DNA from 4 places in the Pantoea sp. NSTU24 genome. Region 4 is predicted to be linked to each of the others. Evidence: predicted binding sites of a transcription regulator. Region 4 holds the regulator's gene; each other region holds the start of a gene.
The links. Region 4 encodes PurR, which represses purine synthesis genes. Its sites were predicted from a motif close to CANGCAAACGTTTGCNTG; they were not measured.

Region 1: glyA (serine hydroxymethyltransferase) is a predicted target of PurR. The motif match lies at 2,449-2,466, and genes of this name have one in related genera.
Region 2: ACLHDD_RS08365 (NCS2 family permease) is a predicted target of PurR. The motif match lies at 2,449-2,466, and genes of this name have one in related genera.
Region 3: ACLHDD_RS19800 (YebG family protein) is a predicted target of PurR. The motif match lies at 2,128-2,145, and genes of this name have one in related genera.

What each region holds. Positions count from the first base shown of each region.
Region 1 is NZ_JBKIWZ010000001.1:2,247,415-2,250,774, forward strand. Features, by position in the region: gene ACLHDD_RS10625 (3-phenylpropionate MFS transporter) at 1-955, opposite strand, end outside; gene glyA (serine hydroxymethyltransferase) at 1,084-2,337, opposite strand; gene hmpA (NO-inducible flavohemoprotein) at 2,664-3,360, shown strand, end outside.
Region 2 is NZ_JBKIWZ010000001.1:1,726,709-1,730,068, forward strand. Features, by position in the region: gene ACLHDD_RS08365 (NCS2 family permease) at 899-2,197, opposite strand; gene ACLHDD_RS08370 (response regulator) at 2,620-3,360, shown strand, end outside.
Region 3 is NZ_JBKIWZ010000003.1:264,184-267,543, reverse strand. Features, by position in the region: partial or broken gene ACLHDD_RS19815 (ABC transporter substrate-binding protein) at 1-585, shown strand, start outside; gene ACLHDD_RS19810 (non-canonical purine NTP pyrophosphatase) at 741-1,301, shown strand; gene ACLHDD_RS19805 (SIR2 family protein) at 1,298-2,092, shown strand; gene ACLHDD_RS19800 (YebG family protein) at 2,234-2,575, shown strand; gene ACLHDD_RS19795 (Fic family protein) at 2,632-3,360, opposite strand, start outside.
Region 4 is NZ_JBKIWZ010000001.1:1,110,522-1,113,881, reverse strand. Features, by position in the region: gene ACLHDD_RS05490 (C40 family peptidase) at 1-309, shown strand, start outside; gene ACLHDD_RS05485 (YnhF family membrane protein) at 354-443, opposite strand; gene purR (HTH-type transcriptional repressor PurR) at 725-1,750, shown strand; gene punR (DNA-binding transcriptional activator PunR) at 1,747-2,652, opposite strand; gene punC (purine nucleoside transporter PunC) at 2,760-3,360, shown strand, end outside.

The DNA.
Region 1 (3,360 bases), 1.1 Mb from region 4:
CGATAAAGCGCATCGCCGCCAGATGACAGACGGTAAAGCTGCCGCAGTGAAGGATCTGCGCCACAATCAGCAGCGGCAGCGCGGTGCTGGCCCCCATGAGGCTCCAGCGGATCAGCGCACAAATGCCTGAAAGCAGCAGCAGATCGCGCGCACTCCAGCGGCGGAACAGGCGGTTGCTCAGGGCGAAAATGATAATTTCCGCTACCACGCCCAGCGACCAGAGATAGCCCACCATTGAGGCAGAATAGCCGCTCTCCTGCCACCAGATCGCACTGAAGCCATAATAGGCAGCATGCGCGCCCTGCAGCAGCGTCACGCAGAGCATGAATCGCCAGACCGCCTTTTCCCGCAGCAGGTCCCGCCAGACCGCCCAGCCGCCGCCTGCGGCGCTCTGTCGTTCGCTGCCGTGCGGCTGAGTCGCGGGATTCAGCATCATGCCACCCAGCATGGCGATGACGCCTATGGACAGCAGCAGCAGGATCGCCTGAGAGGAGTAAGCGCTGACCAGCACGCCGGTTAACGCCGAACTGACCACAAAGGCCAGGGAACCCCATAGTCTGACCGGCCCATAAGCCAGGCCAATCTGCTGCGTCCAGGTGGCGGCCAGCGCATCGCTGAGCGGCACCAGCGGCGAAAAGAAGAGATTAAAACCGATCATTACGCTGAGCAGCCACATCCACTGCTCCCCTGCCCAGAAACCGGCGGCAAACAGGCAGGTCATCAGCGCCAGCAGACGCAGTGCGGTGATCAGCCGGTCGGGATTACGGACCTGAGAGGCGATCAGCAGGCTGCCGACAAAACGCGCCACCATACCGCAGCCCAGCAGCAGGCCAATCTTTTCCGCATCCAGACCGGTGCCTTTCAGCCACACGCCCCAGAAGGGCAGATAGATGCCGTAACAGAAGAAGTAAGTGAAGTAGCCCAGTCCGAGCCATCTGGCAGACGCGATTGCCATATTCCCTCCAGCAGGTGTGCCGCATGGCAGCATAAGTGGGCGCTACTCTGGCAGAGCGCTGCGGGACAGGCAATAAAAAAGGATGGCAGAAGCCATCCTTTTGATGCTGTTTCACAACAGGTTAGCGATTATGCGTAAACCGGCAGACGGCTGCAGATATCCAGCACTTTCTGTTTGGTACGCTCAATGGTCGCTTCGTCATTGATGTTGTCCAGCACGTCGGCGATCCAGCCCGCCAGCTCGCGCACGTCGGCTTCTTTGAAGCCACGACGGGTCACTGCAGGGGTACCGATACGAATACCGGAGGTGACAAACGGGCTTTTCGGATCGTTTGGCACGCTGTTTTTGTTCACGGTAATGTTGGCACGGCCCAGTGCCGCATCCGCCTCTTTGCCGGTCAGGTTTTTGCTTACCAGATCAATCAGGAACAGATGGTTGTGCGTTCCGCCAGACACGATGTCGTAGCCGCGCGCAATCAGCACCTCAACCATCGCTTTGGCATTTTTTGCCACCTGCTGCTGGTAGGTTTTGAATTCCGGCTCCATTGCCTCTTTAAAGGCAACCGCTTTACCGGCGATAACGTGCATCAGAGGGCCACCCTGACCGCCAGGGAAAACTGCCGAGTTCAGTTTCTTGTAAAAATCTTCGTCGCCGTTTTTCGCCAGGATGATGCCGCCACGCGGACCCGCCAGGGTTTTGTGCGTGGTAGAGGTAACGATATGCGCATGTGGGATCGGGCTCGGGTAGACCTCAGCAGCCACCAGACCCGCAACGTGTGCCATATCGACAAACAGCCATGCACCGACGCTGTCCGCGATCTCGCGCATTTTCGCCCAGTCGCAGACGCCGGAATAGGCCGAGAAGCCACCGACGATCATTTTTGGCTTATGAGTTTTCGCCAGTTCCGCCAGTTCGTCGTAGTCAATCTTACCGGCTTCATCAATACCGTAAGCCACGACGTTATAGAGTTTACCTGACAGGTTAACCGGTGAGCCATGGGTCAGGTGTCCGCCGTGCGCCAGGTTCATGCCAAGGATCGTATCGCCCGGCTGCAGCAGCGCGGTGTAAACCGCGAAGTTAGCCTGTGAACCGGAGTGTGGCTGCACGTTAGCATAATCGGCGCCAAACAGGGCTTTAGCGCGATCGATAGCCAGTTGCTCAACGATATCAACGTATTCACAACCGCCGTAGTAGCGTTTGCCTGGATAACCTTCAGCGTATTTGTTGGTGAGCTGAGAACCCTGTGCCTGCATAACACGCGGGCTGGTGTAGTTTTCAGAAGCAATCAGTTCAATGTGCTCTTCCTGACGCACTGTCTCCTGCTCCATTGCCTGCCATAACTCGGCATCGTAATCGGCAATGTTCATATCACGCTTTAACATCCGGATCTCCTGACTCAGCTAACTTTCTGACGGTATTTACCCCCTCTCAGGGGCGAAGGTCCACAGTGTAAACCGTTTTAACAGGTGAAGGTAGGGTGAACCGCCTCTTTTTACGCAAACGATTGGCTGGCAGATGGCATCGCTTTTTTACACTTTTTGTCTGTCCCATCCTGCGGCGTTTGCCTGCCGACGGAAACCATCATTTCTCATTATGCACATAAAAGTTGCCACTCCGATGATGGAAAAAACGAACGGCATATTTACAGGATGAGCAGAGCAGCCATAAGATGCATTTGAAATACATCTTTACCGTGAGGTTCATTCTTATGCTTGATGCACAGACTATCGCCACCGTTAAATCGACCCTGCCTGCCATTGCCGCCTGCGGCCCGGCGCTGACTGCACACTTCTATGACCGTATGCTGTCGCACCATCCCGAACTCAAAAATGTCTTTAACATGAACAACCAGCGCAATGGCGACCAGCGCGAAGCGCTGTTCAATGCGATCTGCGCCTATGGCGCTAACCTGGAGAATCTGGCCGCCCTGCTGCCGGCCGTGGAGAAAATCGCCCAGAAGCACACCAGCCTCAATATTCAGCCTGAACAGTACGCCATCGTTGGCGAAAACCTGCTGGCGACCATTCAAGAGCTGCTGAATCCGGGCGATGAGGTTCTGGCTGCATGGGGGCGGGCCTATAACGTGCTGGCGGATCTGTTTATCCGGCGGGAAGAGGAGATCTATCAGGCGACGGAACAGCAGAGCGGCGGCTGGCGCGGCACCCGGGCCTTTCGCATCAGCGCTATTGCGCCGCAGAGCGAGGCGATCAAGAGCTTTACCTTTTCACCGGTCGATGGAGGTCCGGTTGCCGCCTTTAAACCGGGTCAGTATCTGACAGTGCATCTGCAGCCCGCCAGCTTCGTCTATCATCAGATTCGTCAGTATTCGCTGACGCACCTCAGTAACGGCAAAGATTATCGTATCGCGGTAAAACGTGAGGCGCAGGGTACGGTCTCCGGCTGGC
Region 2 (3,360 bases), 620 kb from region 4:
GCGAGAATCTGGCTAGGAGAGTGTTTCGTTTGCCTGCAGTGGTTTTACGCTGAGCGGGTTTCGTTCGCCTGACGGGCCGGGCAGTTTCAGGCCCGCCTCTGCGGGCGACCGACAGGGGGCCGCCAGTCGCCGCGCCCCCCTGACCCCGGGCTCCGGCCTGCATCACCGCCGCTTCGCGGTCCCTTCACGCCTTCCGGATTTCTCACGGACCGGCGGGACGCGCCCTCCCTGGCGCGAACCCGCCTCTTCGCGACATCCCTGTCGCTCGTCCTGAAATCCCCTATCCGTTCAGCGGTTCTGACGGCCTCCCTCCCCGCTGTTATTTCTGCTCTTAATGTCTGGTCTTTTATCGCGGCAGGTGTCCGGGCTTCCCTGACTTACTGGCTTAATCACAGGCAACCCCTTTTTTGCATGTATTCGTCATTTTGTCTTTTTATTCAGGGCCTTTCCGGGAACAGGGCTTGCTAAAAGGCTGTCAGATAAGGCTGCACGCCAAAAACATAATGAACTTACAGGCGGGGGTGGAAGAGGCGTCCACAGCGCCGGGGAACAACCGCAGGCCAGGATGAGCCGACAGGACGTCGGCGAAAGGACGGCACGCGCCAGGGAGGGCGCGTCCGGGCGGTCCGCAGGCCGCAGGGCGTGACGAGGGCACCCCGCAAAGCGGGGCGCGGAGGCCGCCGGACGCCGGGATTGTTAAGGGGCGGGCGTCCGCCCCCTGACGCGTCCGCCCGCACGGGCAACCTGAAACTCCAATGCGCCTGGCGGACGAAACCCGCTCAGCGCAACGGCGCCGCTATCAGCCCTTCCCTGACAACCCGCTAAGCGAAACCCACTCAAAGCCACTTCGCTGCGCAGCAACCCCTTTGAAACGCCCTACCCTGCCCCCGGGCAATAATCAGGCGCTCAGCCATCCCAGCTTAATCACGAACAGAATCGACAGGATCACCAGCGCCGCATTCACCTCTTTCGCACGACCACTCAGCAGCTTGACCAGCGTCCACGTGATGAAACCAAACGCGATGCCGTTCGCGATGGAATAGGTCAGCGGCATGGTCAGTGCAGTCACTGTTACCGGCGCGGCGGTGGTGATATCTTTCCAGTCAATCTCGGCCAGACCCGATGCCATTAATACTGCCACAAACAGCAGCGCAGGCGCGGTGGCATAGACAGGTACGCTTGACGCCAGCGGCGAGAAAAAGAGCGCCAGCAGGAACAGCACGGCGACCACAATTGCCGTCAGACCGGTACGGCCACCCGCACTCACACCCGCTGCCGACTCCACATAACTGGTGGTGGTCGAGGTGCCCAGCAGTGAGCCAAACAAGGCTGCCGCACTGTCAGCAATCAACGCACGGCCCATTTTCGGCACGTTACCCTGCTCATCCGCCAGTCCGGCACGTTTGGTTACGCCCAGCAGCGTACCGGTGTTATCAAACACGTCCACGAACAGGAAGGCAAAAATCACACTGACCAGACCGACGTTAAACGCGCCCGCGATATCAAGCTGCATAAAGGTTGGCGCAATCGACGGCGGCGCAGAGAACACACCGGCAAACGGCGTCAGGCCGATGCCCATCGAAATAAAGGTGACCAGCAGAATACCAATCAGCACTGCACCGGTTACGCGACGCGCTTCCAGCACCACGATGACGATAAAACCGAGCATCGCCAGCAGCGGACCGGGTTTGGTCAGATCGCCAATGCCGACCAGCGTTGCCGGGTTATCAACAACAATGCCTGCACCTTCCAGCGCAATAATCGCCAGAAACAGCCCGATACCCGCGCCAATCCCGGCGCGCAGCGGCAGCGGAATACTGGTAATAATCCACTCACGGATTTTAAACAGCGACATCGCAAAGAAAATCACTGCCGAGAGGAAAACGGCGCCCAGCGCCACCTGCCATGTATAGCCCATGTGCAGTACGACAGTGTAGGTAAAGAACGCATTCAGTCCCATGCCCGGTGCCAGCGCAATCGGGTAGTTGGCGATCAGCCCCATCAGCACGCAACCAATTGCCGCCGCCAGACAGGTGGCAACAAACACCGCGCCTTTATCCATGCCGGTTGCGCCCAGAATGCTCGGGTTAACGAACAGAATATATGCCATCGCCAGGAAGGTCGTGATCCCGGCGATAATCTCGGTCCGGACCGTGGTGTTGTGCGCTTTGAGTTTGAATAGTTTTTCTAACATCATCATCTCTCGATACAGGAGACAGCCGTCTCTCTTGCCAAAGGGGTTTGCATGCTGATTATTCTGTTTCCGGGAAAGGGAGAGCGGCCGCTGCATACTGACAAGCCGATATCGCCTGACATCCGTGACTAACCCACTGCCAAAAGCAATTGCCATGCCATCTTCCGACGCAATCGATTACCTGGCAGGGCCGGAGAAGCCTGAGACAATTCCGAGCCAAAACGAGGCGCGATTATGGTGCAATGCACCGTTCCTGCGCAATCGTTTTCCTGCGACTGATATGGACTGCCTGAAAACTCTGCGTCAGCGCACGCTTCTGCACTCTCACAGGCGAAGCTGGTCACGTTTCAGCACGCTTACCAGGCAACCTTTTCTGGCCTGTGTAGACTCCTGAATTAACTCTTTTGCAACATTGAGGCCGCGCCATGAAGCCAGCGATTTTAGTGGTGGATGATGATCCTGCCGTCTGCGATGTCCTGCAGGATGCGCTAAGTGAACATCTGTTGACGGTTTATTGCTGTCACCAGGGACGCGATGCGCTGTCAATGCTCAGCGAACACCCGGACATTGCGCTGGTGATGCTGGATATGATGCTGCCTGACACCAACGGTCTGCTGGTGCTGCAGGAGCTTCACCGTCAGCGGCCGGAAGTGCTGGTGATTATGCTTACCGGTATGGGATCGGAAGCGGAGATGGTCGTGGGTCTGGAGATGGGCGCAGATGACTACATCGCGAAACCCTTTAATCCCCGCGTGGTCGTGGCGCGTGCCCGGGCGGCCCTGCGGCGCAGTGAGCGAACGGTGCTGGCCGACCCCGGGCAGGCGGGCTGGCGGTTCAGCGGCTGGCAACTGGACGATGAACGCTGCCAGCTGTTTAATCCGCAGCGTGAACTGGTGCCGCTGACGCAGGGCGAATACAGCCTGTTACGGGCGCTGATTCGTCATGCCCGTAAGGTGCTGACCCGCGATCAACTGCTGGAGCTGACCCACAGCGAGAGCCTTGACGTGTTTGACCGCACCATCGATGTGCTGATCATGCGGCTGCGCCGGAAAATTGAAACCAATCCCCATCAGCCCGATCTCATCCGCACCATCCGCGGACTGGGCTATGTTTTCTCGGCTGACGTGGTCAGGCCGGAAATTGCGCCGCGCGCCAGCCAGATCGCC
Region 3 (3,360 bases), on a different contig from region 4:
GACTGGCCGCTGGGGATCACCGCCGGACGCTATGATGTCGCGATGTTCAATATTGCCGTCACGGAAGAGCGCAAGCAGAAGTTCGATTTCGCGACCTACCGGGCGGATAACCACGCCTTTGCGGTGAAAAGTGACAGCCGGATTAGCCGGATCAATCAGCCTGCGGATATTGCCGGCAAGCGGATTATCGTCTCGTCGGGCACCAATCAGGAGCGCATCTTACTGAGCTGGGATGCGCAGAACCAGGCCAGAGGGCTGCCCGCCGTGAGGCCAATCTACCTGACTGATGACGCCTCCGCCACGCTGGCGCTGCTGTCGGGACAGGCCGATGCCCAGTTCGGGCCGCACTCAATGGCGGCCTAGAAGGTAGCGTCGCGCGGTCAGACAAAGCTGGTTGGCAGCGGGCCTTTTCGCGCCTGGGTGGCGGTGACTACCCGTAAGGGCAACGGTCTGGCACCTGCGCTGCAGGCAGCGCTGGATAACGCCATCGCGGGCGGGCAGTATCAGCAGGTTCTGGCGCGCTGGGGTGAACAAGATGAAGCCATCTCTCAATCAGCCCTCAATCCTCCCGGCATCGTTTACTGAACCGACAGAACCGGCAGAGAAGCCTGCCGGTTCTGTCTCAGGTCAGTGGATGACCCCGGAATTGAACTACACTCTCCAGCGTTAGTGATTTATCCTGCCCGCCTGAACCCATAAAAACCCTCACGGCGTGCCGGAGTAATTGACCTGGAAGCCCCATGAAAATCAGATTCCTTTCTGCCAATGAGCAAAAACTGGCGGAGGTGCGCAAAATTCTCGAACCTGTCGGGGTCGAAGTGTTGCCCATCGCCCGTCGTATCGAAGAGATTCAGACCGAGAACGAGCTGGACCTGGTGCGCGACAAACTCACCAAAGCCTTCTCCCTGATAGGGCGACCGCTGTTTGTCGAACATACCGGCCTTTATCTGGATGGCCTGAACGGCCTGCCCGCCGGACTGACCCGCATTTTCTGGAACCGTCTGGACGCCGATCGCTTTACCGCGCTGGTGCAGGGGCTCGACAGCCAGGCCGTGACCGCCAAGACGGTGCTCGGCTACTGCGATGGTCGCAAAATGTATCAGTTTTCGGGCGAACTGCGCGGCACCATCGCCGCAGAACCTGCTGGCACGCGCGGCTTTCAGTGGGACTGCGTGTTTGTCCCCGAAGGCTATGACCAGACCTTTGCAGAAATGGGTGAACTTAAAAATGAGATCTCAATGCGCCGTATCGCGCTGGATCGCTTTGCCACCTTTTTAAAAACCTCGCGGAGCGTGGCATGAAACCTGAACTTAAGCGTGCTTATGACTCCGGCAAACTGATCCTGTTCGCCGGGGCGGGTATCTCGCGCAATTTCGGCCTGCCGGAGTGGCATGAACTGATTGCGCATCTTGCCAACGAGCTGGGTTACGACCCGAAAATCTTTAACACCTACGGAACCCACCTGTCGCTGGCGGAGTATTACAAACAGAAAAAAGGCTCGCTCGGCCCGCTGCGTAGCTGGATGGATCGTGAATGGCATCGTCCGGATATCGATGTCCGGTCTTCGGAAATTCACACCATGATCACCCAGGGAAATTTCTCCCGTATCTACACGACGAATTATGACCGCTGGCTGGAAGCAGCGCACGACGCCAACGGTGTGCCTTACTACAAAGTAGCCAATGCGGCCGACCTGGTCTCTCTCACCGAGGATAAACGCCACATCATCAAGCTGCACGGTGACTTTGACGATGACACCTCCATCGTGCTCGATGAGAGCAGCTATTTTGAACGCCTTTATTTCGACTCGCCGCTCGACATCAAACTGACGCACGATGTCATGGGCAATTCGGTACTCTTTGTCGGCTACAGCATCAGCGATTTCAATATCCGCCTGCTGTTCTACCGCCTGACCAAAATGTGGGGACGTACCGGGCTGGCGACCGCGCGGCCCAAATCCTACCTGTTCACCAACCGGAACAACCCGGTGGCGAAAGAGGTGCTGGGGCAGTGGGGGATCGAGGTGATCGTCTCCGAAGAGGACGATCCGCGCAAAGCGCTGGCGATGTTTCTTGAGGAGCTGCTGGTGTAGTGAGCACTGGCACAAGAAAAATAAAAAACCTGTGCGTGGACAAGGTTAGCCTGCGCACAACCCGTAAACGCTATTCTCTGCTGGCAATGCATTACCGGCATGATATACTGTATGTATACACAGTACCTGAGGGCGAAAAAGATGGCTGTTGAAACAAAATTTGTAGTAGTCAGAAAGGGTGAAGAGAAGATGACGTTTGCCAATAAGAAAGAGGCCGATGCCTACGACAAAATGCTCGATATGGCCGAAGCCTTCACCGACTGGCTGTTACAGCAGCAGCCTGATATGGGCGAATCTCAGGCAGAAACGCTGGGCCTGCTGATGGCCGATCAGAAAGATGCTGTTCAGCATATCCTGCGCACCAGCAAACTGCCGACAGTGGCGGCCAGCGCATCGAAGTCTGGCGCCGTTTCCGATCAGGATGCCAGCGAGCAGGCAGACGAGCCCGCGACAAAGAAAGTGCGCGCCGTTAAAGCCGCCTGATCGCCACAACGCCGGAAGCCACCCTTCCGGCGTTGTCGTTTCTGGCCTGCGCGGCCTCAGACCGCCTTGTTTTCCGCGTGGCTGACCTGGTAACGGGTGCTCCTGCCGCCGCCTTCCAGTTTGTAAAGACAGCCTTTTTCCACCAGTTCGGCCAGATGTCGCGTCGCGGTTGCCTTACTTACTTTCGCGACTTTCTGATACTGACTGGCGCTGATGCCCAGCTCGAAACCCTGCTCCCCGCCATCCAGCAACCGGTTCATCACCTTTACCTGTTCAGGGCTTAAACCGGTTCCCTGATGCCGCAGCCAGAAACGTGCCTTTTTCTGCGTGCGTTCGATAACCTGCATCGCCTGCTGCAGGCTCTCATCCAGAATATCCAGAAACCACACCAGCCAGGGTGTGATGTCGAGGTCGCCTTTTTGCGTCTGTTCAAGAATTCGGTAATAGCCGGTTCGCTGCGCCAGGATAGCGGAAGACATGGCATAAAGGCGAATGCTCTGACTGTCCGCCTGCGCCAGCGCCAGATCGGTTAATGCACGGGTGATACGACCATTGCCATCATCAAACGGGTGCAGAGTGACAAACCACAAGTGGCTGATGGCGGCGCGCAGCAGCGGGTCCAGCATCACATTCTGCTGGCTGCTGTTGAACCAGTCGATAAACTGCGCCAGCTGGGGCTCCAGTCCGTGACGCGGCGGCGCTTCAAAATGAACCGTGGGCCTGTCAAGGCGTCCTGAAATAACCTGCATTGGCTCGCTGCCGCGCAGTGTGCCGACGCTCAGGCG
Region 4 (3,360 bases):
AGTGGCCTGGTCTGGTACGCCTACAAAGATCTGGTGAAGTTTAAGATCCCACGCACCGCGAACGAGATGTACCACCTGCGTGATGCCGCGCCGATCAAGCGTGAATCACTGGAGAAAGGGGACCTGGTCTTCTTCCGCATTAATGGCCGCGGCACCGCCGATCATGTCGGTGTTTACCTGGGCGACGGCAAGTTTATTCAGTCGCCACGTACCGGCAAAGATATTCAGATTAGCGCCTTAGGGGAAGATTACTGGCAGCGTCACTACATCGGTGCCCGCCGGGTTATGACGCCGAAAACTATCCGCTGAACCGCAACACAGCCAAAAAAAGCCGGGAAAGTCCCGGCTTTTTTTTAGTGCAGAATGGCGGTAAAACTAAAGGCCACAATCATCAGCAGACAGCCAACGGTGGTCATTAACGCCAGTTTGAGATCGGAACTCATTGCTCACCTCTTAACCTTACTGTTTTCAGGGTTACTCCATTTTCCCACAGGATACGGTAAAAATCTCGTTTTATCCGCCCAGCCTTGTTAGAATCCCGCTTTCGTTGCGCAACGCGCGCAACGCTGATTCCGTTTGCGCATCTTTTCAGGCGTGTTTACCTCCGCCAGCGGCTGTTCAGCCGCCATAAACGCGGCATTTTTGCGAAAAATTCCCTGAGCATACGCAAACGTTTAACATTAAGCTTATCATAGCGTTAGATAAGCACTGGAGTCCGATTCTCATGGCAACAATAAAAGATGTGGCAAAACGCGCTGGCGTCTCCACAACCACCGTTTCGCACGTCATTAACAAAACCCGCTTTGTCGCTGAAGAGACGCGTGATGCGGTCTGGCAGGCGATTAAAGAACTGCACTACTCGCCGAGCGCCGTGGCACGCAGCCTGAAAGTGAACCACACCCGCACGCTGGGGCTTCTGGCTACCTCCAGCGAAGCGCCCTACTTCGCTGAAATTATCGAAGCCGTTGAGAATCACTGCTTTGATAAAGGCTACACGCTGATCCTGGGTAATGCGCATAACGATCTGCAAAAGCAGCGCGCCTATCTCAGTATGATGGCGCAGAAGCGCGTAGACGGCCTGTTGGTGATGTGCTCCGAATACCCGGACGACCTGCTGCAGATGCTGGAAGAGAACCGTAATATCCCGATGGTGGTGATGGACTGGGGCGAATCCCGCGCTGATTTCACCGACACAGTGCTGGACAATGCCTTCCAGGGCGGTTATCTGGCTGGCCGCTATCTGATTGAACGCGGACACCGTGATATCGGGGCTATCCCCGGCCAGATGGAGCGTAATACCGGTGGCGGCCGCCATGCCGGTTTCCTGAAAGCGCTGGAAGAAGCAGGTATTCAGCCACGGGACGAATGGATTGTTCAGGGTGACTTTGAGCCGGAATCAGGCTATCAGGCAATGCAGCAGATCCTGTCGCAGAAACAGCGTCCTACAGCGGTGTTCTGTGGCGGCGACATCATGGCGATGGGCGCGATTTGTGCTGCCGATGAGATGGGGCTGCGCGTTCCTCAGGATATTTCGGTGATCGGATATGACAATGTGCGCAACGCGCGCTATTTCGCACCAGCCCTGACCACCGTTCATCAGCCAAAAGCCCAGTTGGGTGAAAAAGCGCTGGATATGCTGCTGGACCGTATCACCAGCAAACGCGAAGTGTCGCAAACCATTGAGGTTCACCCGACGCTGATCGAACGTCGTTCCGTCGCCGACGGCCCGTTCCGCGACTACCGACGTTAATCTTCGCTTAACCACTCCTGATTAAGCGTCTGTGCATCACCCAGATAGCTGAGCAACCAGCCTGTCGCGGGTGATGCACGATCTTCTGCCCAGCTGACGCAGCAGGGACTGTCCGGAAAGGGAACCGGCAGCGTCAGCTCGGCCAGATCGCCGCTGTCGAGCAGTGGCCTGGCCAGATGACCGGGCACCATCGCCACACACAATCCAGCCTGCACACACTCCAGCCCGGTCTGCCACTCCGGCACGACCAGCCTGCGCTGATTATCCAGCGTCCACGTCATGCGGCGCGGCAACGCCCGCGAGGTGTCTTCCAGTACCAGTGACGGCCAGCTGCGCAGTGTGTCATCATCGATCTGGCTTGCCTGCGTCAGAGGATGATCGGGCGCGACTACGCAGCGCCAGTTCAGTGTGCCCATATCGCGGAAGGCAAAACGTCCGCCTACCGGTATGGCCTGAGTGGCGCCAATCGCGATCTCCACCCGCCCATCAGCCAGTGCATCCCAGACACCATTAAACACTTCATAGCTGATGCTCAGCTCCATGTCCGGAAAGTGGCGATAGAAATCTTTGACCAGCTGACGGGTACGCTGAGGCTTGGCGATACGGTCAACGGCAATACTCAGCTGGCCGCGCCAGCCATTCGCCAGCTGCTGACACTGTCTGCGGGTAGCGAGCATTTTTTTGATGACGCTGCGCCCTTCGCGCACAAAATGTTCCCCAGCCGGAGTCAGTACCACTTCCCGATGCTGACGTTCAAACAGCGGGACTGCCAGCCACTGCTCGAGCTGGCGCACGGTGTAGCTGATGGCAGAGGGCACCCGATGCAACTCCTGGGCTGCCGCGCTGAAACTGCCTCCGCGGGCTACCGCGTCAACCACCTCTAATGCATATTCGGACCACATAATCAGCCTTCAAAAATTTTAACAGCAATCGGCAAATATTAGCGTTTCACAGCAGCGAGCGCACCTTTTACACTCTGCCGCGTTTATCCTGCAACCCTGAGAATCAGATGTTATCGAACAAAGGATTTATGCCCTATCTTGCCCTGCTGAGTATGCTGGGCTTTCTGGCTACGGATATGTACCTGCCCGCATTCGGTGCGATGCAGCAGACTTTTAACACCTCACCCGGACTGATCAGCGCCAGTATGAGTCTCTTTCTGGCGGGCTTCGCCTGTGGTCAGCTTTTCTGGGGTCCGCTCTCGGACAGGATTGGCCGCAAGCCAGTTCTGCTGGCCGGCCTCGCGCTGTTTGCCGTTGGCTGCGCCGGCATGCTGTGGGTCAGCGATATCTCTCTGATGCTGGTACTGCGTTTCGTTCAGGCGATTGGTGTCTGTGCCGCTGCCGTGAGCTGGCAGGCGCTGGTGATAGATCGCTATCCTGCCGCCCGCGCCAGCAAAGTGTTTGCCACCATCATGCCGCTGGTCGCCCTTTCCCCGGCCCTGGCGCCGTTGCTGGGTGCCTGGCTGATCGGTCACTTCCACTGGCGGTCCATTTTTCTGGTACTGACGCTGATTGCGGTCGCGCTGATCCTGGTGACCTTACGTCTGCCCACCGCACGTAAGGCTGCGGAAGAGAAAAAATCCCAGCCCGGCTTCTTTACGCTGCTTA